2 regions of the Aquincola sp. J276 genome follow, and region 1 is predicted to be linked to the other one. Evidence: riboswitches for the same ligand, from Rfam matches in the RefSeq annotation. Region 1 holds a riboswitch; the other holds the start of a gene.
The links. A riboswitch is a leader RNA that binds a small molecule or an ion and turns the genes downstream of it on or off. The one in region 1 is predicted to bind cobalamin.
Positions count from the first base shown of each region.

Region 2: another riboswitch for cobalamin. It lies ahead of LRS14_RS20580 (cobyrinate a,c-diamide synthase); the one in region 1 lies ahead of LRS14_RS03345 (TonB-dependent receptor domain-containing protein).

Region 1 is NZ_JAJONC010000001.1:703,694-707,055, forward strand. Features, by position in the region: gene LRS14_RS03325 (sulfite exporter TauE/SafE family protein) at 1-33, opposite strand, end outside; gene LRS14_RS03330 (EVE domain-containing protein) at 47-490, opposite strand; gene LRS14_RS03335 (cell division protein ZapA) at 803-1,108, opposite strand; gene LRS14_RS03340 (hypothetical protein) at 1,105-1,311, opposite strand; cobalamin riboswitch at 1,356-1,613, shown strand; gene LRS14_RS03345 (TonB-dependent receptor domain-containing protein) at 1,720-3,362, shown strand, end outside.
Region 2 is NZ_JAJONC010000002.1:587,333-590,694, reverse strand. Features, by position in the region: cobalamin riboswitch at 915-1,154, shown strand; gene LRS14_RS20580 (cobyrinate a,c-diamide synthase) at 1,282-2,565, shown strand; gene LRS14_RS20575 (energy-coupling factor ABC transporter permease) at 2,584-3,219, shown strand; gene cobM (precorrin-4 C(11)-methyltransferase) at 3,216-3,362, shown strand, end outside.

The DNA.
Region 1 (3,362 bases):
CAGCAGCAGGGAGACGATGAAGGCGGCGTCCATCCGGCGGGCGCCCTCAGGCGATGTCCAGCAGGGCCGTCACGGCCTGCCATTCATCCGCCGTCACCGGCGTGATGGACAGGCGGTTGCCCGGCTTGAGCACCACCATGGACGCCAGCTCCGGCCGTTGCCGCATCTCGGCCAGCGACAGCAGCCGCGTCTTGCGGCCGTGGTCCACGTCCACATGCAGCCAGCGCGGCGCGTCGGGGCGCGACTTCGGGTCGTGGTAGGGGCTGGCGGCATCGAACTGCGTGGCATCGGGATAGGCCGCACTGGCCACCCGGCACACGCCGGCGATGCCGGGCTCGGGGCAGGACGAGTGATAGAAGAGCACGCCATCGCCCACCTGCATCGCATCGCGCATGAAGTTGCGCGCCTGGTAGTTGCGCACGCCGGTCCAGGGCACGCGGCCCAGGCGCACGAGGTCGTCTATCGAGCACTCGTCGGGCTCGCTCTTCATCAGCCAGTAGGCCACGTGGGGGAGGTGCGCGCAGGGCGCGCCAGGCAAGAAGGGTGGGGTGTCCGCCGCAAGCCGCGAGCCGCATTCCCGAACCCCAAAGGGAAGTTCAGGTGGGCGAGGTCAGCAAGGCTTCGGGTTCATCTGACGCGAGACGATCACACCAGCCGAGCGATGTTCCAAGCCCTTGGTCATAGACCATCGGTTCGAGGAAATATAGGACCCGCGCGAATGCGACGGACGAATTCATTCTAAGGCCGGGTGCTGCCGCGGGCCGTAGGAAAAGGCCGGCATTTCCATGGCGGGCGGCGGGTCTCAGAACAGTTGGCCGTCGTCGCCCAGCGCATGGTCGATGCGGCGCACCAGCGCGCCGACGTCCACCGGCGGCGGCACCGGCTGGCCTTCGGCCGGCGGGGCGGGCGGGCGCTCGGCCAACTGGTAGGCCAGGTTGAGCGCGGCCAGCACCGCGATGCGCTCGCGGGCCTTCACGCGGCCGGCATCGCGGATGGCGCTCATCTCGCGGTCCACGCTGGCCACGGCGGCCATCAGCGAGCTTTCGCCGCCTTCGGGGCAGCCGAGGATGTAGCTCTGGCCGAGGATGGTGACTTCCATCTGTTTCATCGGGTGTCGCCTCCGTTGGCGGGCAGGCGGTCGAGCAGGGCGTCGATGCGGGCGCGGGCAGCATTCAGGCGCGAGCGCATCTGGTCGCGCTCCAGCGTGACGGCTTCGACCTGCTGCACGAGCAGGGCGTTGGTGCGCTTGAGTTCCTCGTGTCGAAGCACGAGGCGTTCGATCCGCTCGGCAAGATCTTCGAGGGTGGACATGGCGTTGGCGATCGGTGGGCGACCCTGATTGTAGGCGGGGGGCTGGTAGCATCCGGGCCGTTGGTGCCTGGGTTGCGCTTCGTTGCAGCCCGGGGTAAACGGGAAGCAGGAAGGCACGGCCCCACGGGCCACGCCCAACCTGCGCTGCCCCCGCAACGGTAAGCGGACTGGATGGTTGATCTGATCAACCATCCCGCGGCGATGCCCTCTGCCACTGGGTTGCCGGCTCATGAGCCTGGCCTGGGAAGGCTGCATCGCCGAATCCGCCAGCCCGGATACCGGCCAACGAGCGGCAGCCATCCTCCGGGGTGGCGGCCATGTCGCAGACGCCCGCGGGGAAGCAGGTGGCTGCCCTTGTCGTTGTGCCCTTCCATGACTCGTTTGATTTCCGCGCCTGCCGCGCGACCGGTGTCGCTGACGCTGCGCCTGGCCCTGGCCGCCTGTTTCGTTTCCTCCGCCACCGCGCAAACGGTGGTGGTCACCGGCAGCCGCGAGCCGCTGCCGCTGGACCGCGTGACCTCCGACGTGGTGCTGATCGATGCCGAGCGCATCCGCGCCAGCACCGCCGATTCGGTGGAAGACCTGCTGCGCCGCGAGGCCGGCGTGCAGGTGTCGCGCAACGGCGGCACCGGCAAGAGCGCCTCGGTGTTCATCCGCGGCGCCGGCTCCAGCAACACCGTGGTGCTGATCGACGGCGTGCGCATCGGCTCCGGCACGCTGGGGCAGGTGGAGTTCGAGGCGCTGTCGCTGTCGCAGATCGAGCGCATCGAGGTACTGCGCGGGCCCGGCTCCAGCCTGTATGGCGCAGATGCGGTGGGCGGCGTGATCCAGATCTTCACCCGCACCGGGAAGTCGGGCGCCGGCACCACCTTCGACGCCGATGCGGCCGTGGGCGGCTATGGCGCGCGCAAGGGCAGCGTGGCCGTCACCGGCGCCAGCGGCCTGTTCGACTATGCGGCCTCGCTCGGCCATGAGCGCGACGAGGGCGTGTCGTCGCTGCGCGAGGGCGACCGCTTCGGCAACTACAACCCCGACCGCGACGGCCACCGCCGCACCAGCGGCACGCTCAAGCTGGGCGTCACGCCGGTGGAAGGCCACCGGGTGGGCCTGCTGGTGACCGACACGCGCCTGCGCTCGCAGTACGACGGCAGTGAATACCTGGCGCCCGACTTCGCCCAGGACGCCAGCGGCGACATGCGCAACCACCTGGACACCCGCGTGGTGTCGCTGGACTACCGCGGCCGCCTCGGCGCGGCCTGGACCACCTCGGTGCAGATCGCCCACAGCGACGACGACCTGCGCAGCGGCGACCGAGCGCCCGACCGCTACCGCACCCGCCGCAACCAGCTCACCTGGCAGAACGCCTGGACGCCCGACGCTGACACCCAGGTGGTCGTCGCCTTCGAGCGCCTGGTGGAGAAGGCCGATGCCAGCACCTACCTGGGCAGCGAGCGCCGCAGCAACAACGCGCTGGTGCTGGGCTGGTCGGGCCGCTTCGGTGCCCACACGCTGCAGGCCGACCTGCGGCATGACGACAGCTCCGTCTACGGCGGCAACAGCACCGGCCGCCTGGGCTGGCGCATGAGCCTGGCGCCCGCCTGGAGCGTGCGGGCGCTGGCCGGCACCACCTTCCGCGCGCCGAGCTTCAACGACCTGTACTACCCCGACTACGGCGTGCCCACGATCGAGGCCGAGCGCGGTCGCAGCATCGAGGCCGGCGTGGAATGGCGACGCAACGGCAGCGAGGCCGGGCTGACCGTCTACCGCAACCGGGTGAAGAACCTCGTGGCCTACCAGCCCGACGCGGCCTTCTGCCCGCCCGGCCCGGGCTACCAGTACGGCTGCGCCGGCAACGTGGGCCGTGCCACGCTGGAAGGCGCCACGCTCACCGCGGCGCACCGCCTGGGCGCGCTGCAGCTGCGCGCCACGGTGGACTTCCTGGATGCGATCGACGACGGCACCGGCAACCGGCTCACGCGCCGCGCCGCGCACCAGGAAAGCCTGTCGGCCGACCTGGACCTGGGCCGCTGGGCCTTCGGCGCCTCGCTGCT
Region 2 (3,362 bases), on a different contig from region 1:
TCGCCACCCCACAAATCGCCCCACCGGGCACCGCCCCCGCGCGGCTGTGCTCTGCTGTGGGGAAAGCTGCTGCAACGGCCTCGCTGGCGAGCATGCTCTGCCGCGCCAAGGCCGACGGCGCCAGCGCAGCACATTCGTCGCAAACCGTGGCGCCGTGCCAGGGCACCTCCATGCGCAGCACCACCGCTCCGACATTTGCGCAGGGCCGTGCGGGCCGGCTCGGGGGCGCATGTGGAGCGCCGACCAGCGCAGCGCCGGTGGCCGCGCGCGCAGCGCGCCTCGTGAACTGACTTGCGGCCGACTGTTTGAGCCGCAGTGAGCGAAGCTTACGGAGGCGAGTTGGGCCGCGGGCCACCGGCGTGAGCAGCGCAGGGCAGTTCGCGCGAAGCGCGAACCGCGGAAGCTAAGCCCCCGGGCCGGCCCGCACGGCCCTGCGCAAACAGCACAACACCAGCAAGTCGCCACCCCGCAAACAGCGCCGCTCAAAGGCCGACGGCGCCAGCGCAGCACGTCCATAGCAGACGGTGCCGCCGTGCCAGGGCACCTTAATGCACAGCACCACCGCTGCGACATTTGCGCAGGGCCGTGCGGGCCGGCCCGGGGGCGCATGTGGAGCGCCGAGCAGCGCAGCGCCGGTGGCCGCGCGCGCAGCGCTTCGTGAACTGACTTGCGGCCGACTGTTTGAGCCGCAGCTCGCGTAGCGAGCGGAGGTGAGTTGGGCCGCGGGCCACCGGCGCGAGCAGCGCAGGGCAGTCGGCGCAACGCGCCGACCGCGGAAGCTAAGCCCCCGGGCCGGCCCGCACGGCCCAGCGCAAACCGCCCACACCACGCAGGTCACCACCACCTTGTCTAGACAAGCGCAGAACCACGACTCCCACCAAACCAGCGCACGCTTCCACAACCAGCCACACCTCGTTATAGTGCGCCCCGTTGGTGCTCGCACCGGCCCTCCGGCTGGTGCAGTGAAACTGGGAATCAGGAAGAGACGTTCCAACGGAACCGATCCAACCTGAGCTGCCCCCGCAACGGTAAGTGGATGGCGCGTGGCAACACGCGCCGGCTCGTGCAACACACCCACTGGGCTTGAGACGCCTGGGAAGGGTGCCCGAGGACATCCACCAGCCCGGAGACCGGCCAACAGGGTGGGTGCATCGCGCGCTGCAAGGCGCGCGGCGCAACCTGTGTCGGCAACCTGCGGGGAGGCAGGAGGCCGGTGGTGTCCGTCGTCCGTCGTCCCCTGCCATGCTTCCGTTCCAGGAGCGCCCTGCGCGCTGTCCTGCGATGCTCATTGCCGCGCCCGCCTCGGGCCAAGGCAAGACGAGCGTCACCGCCGCCCTGGCGCGCCTGCACACCCGTGCGGGCCGCCGCGTGAGGGTGTTCAAGACCGGGCCCGACTTCCTCGACCCGATGGTGCTGGCACATGCCTGCGGCCACGCGGTGCAGCAGCTCGACCTGTGGATGGGCGGCCAGGCCCATTGCCAGGCCCTGCTGCACGAGGCGGCACGAACCGCCGACCTGATCCTTGTCGAAGGCGTGATGGGCCTGCACGACGGCGACCCGTCCAGCGCCGACCTGGCGCTGCGCTTCGGCCTGCCGGTGCTGGCCGTGATCGACGGCAGCGCGATGGCGCAGACCTTCGGCGCGCTGGCGCTGGGCCTGGCGCAGTACCGGCCGGGCCTGCAGTTCGCCGGCGTAGTCGCCAACCGCGTGGCTGGCGAGGGCCATGCCCGGCTGCTGCGCGACAGCCTGCCGCCGCACCTGGCCTGGTGGGGCGCGCTGCCGCGCGACGAGGCGATGGCGCTGCCCGAGCGCCACCTGGGCCTGGTGCCCGCAGCGGAGCTGGCCGATCTGGAAGCCCGCATCGAGCGCGCCGCCGATGCGCTGGCCGCCGGCAGCGACGTGGCCGCGCTGCTGCCGCCGGCCGTCGACTTCGCGCCGCCCTCCGGCCACTCGCCTGGACGAGCGGACGCAGCGCTGCAGGGGCTGCGCATCGCCATCGCCCGCGACGCCGCCTTCTGCTTCCTGTATCCCGCCAACCTCGACCTGCTGCGCGCGGCCGGGGCCGAGCTGCACTTCTTCTCGCCGCTGGCCGACACCGCGCTGCCGCCCTGCGATGCCGTCTGGCTACCCGGCGGTTACCCGGAGCTGCACCTGGACGCGCTGGCCACCAACACGCCGATGCACCGCGCGCTGCGCGACCACCATGCCGCCGGCCGCCCGCTGCTGGCCGAATGCGGCGGCCTGCTGTACCTGCTCGACGGCCTGGCCGACGTGCACGGCCGCCGCCAGCCGATGGCCGGCCTGCTGCCCGGCGAGGCGGCGATGCAGCCGCGGCTGGCGGCCATCGGCCTGCACGAAGCCGCCTTGCCCGAAGGCACGCTGCGCGGGCACAGCTTCCATTACTCGCGCCTGGCCACGCCGATGGCGCCGCTGCTGCACACGCGCCCGGCACGCACCGGCCGCCGTGGAGAGGCGGTGTACCGCCAGGGCCGGCTCACGGCCAGCTACTTCCACGCCTATTTCCCTTCCAACCCCGTGGCGGCCTGCGCGCTGCTGCGCCCTTGACCCACCGCAGGAGCAACCATGCACATCGAACCCGGCCTGCTGGCCACCCCCAAGCTGATGGCCGCCAACCTGGCCGCGGTGGCGCTGATGGCCGCCCATGCACCCGCCTGGCTCAAGCAGCCGAAGCTGTGGCTGCGCACCGTGCTGGCCGCGCTGTTCTTCACCGTGTTCATGCAGTCCTTCCACCGGCCGGTGGGGCCTTCGGAGCTGCACTTCATCGGCGCGATGCCCATCTACCTGACGCTGGGTTTCCTGCCCACGCTGTTCGGCTTCGCGGCCGGGCTGCTGCTGCAGGGCCTGGTGTTCGAGCCGCAGGACCTGTTGCACCTGTCGGTCAACTTCCTGTCGCTGTCGGTGCCGCTGGCGGTGCTGCACCACACGCTGGGCCAGCGCCGGTCCGGCGGCGCGCTGTCGGTGGGCCGCATCCTGAAGCTGGACGCGGTGTACTACACCGGCGTCACGGTGATGGTGGGCTTCTGGCTGGCCATCGGCAACGACGCGACGGCACTGGCCGACTGGGGCCTGTTCGCCGCTTCCTACCTGGCCATCGTCGCGCTGGAGCCGCTGTTCACCGTGCTGGTGGTCAAGGGCGTGCGGACCTTGCAGCCGCAGCGCTGGGCGCGTCTGTGCTTCGATGAGCGGCTCACCGCATGACGATGGGCACGGTCTGGTTCGTCGGCGCCGGCCCGGGTGATCCGGAGCTGATCACCGTCAAGGGCCGCGGCCTGATCGAGCGGGCCGGGGCCATCCTCTACGCCGGCTCGCTGGTGGACGAGGCCGCCACGCGCTGGGCCCCA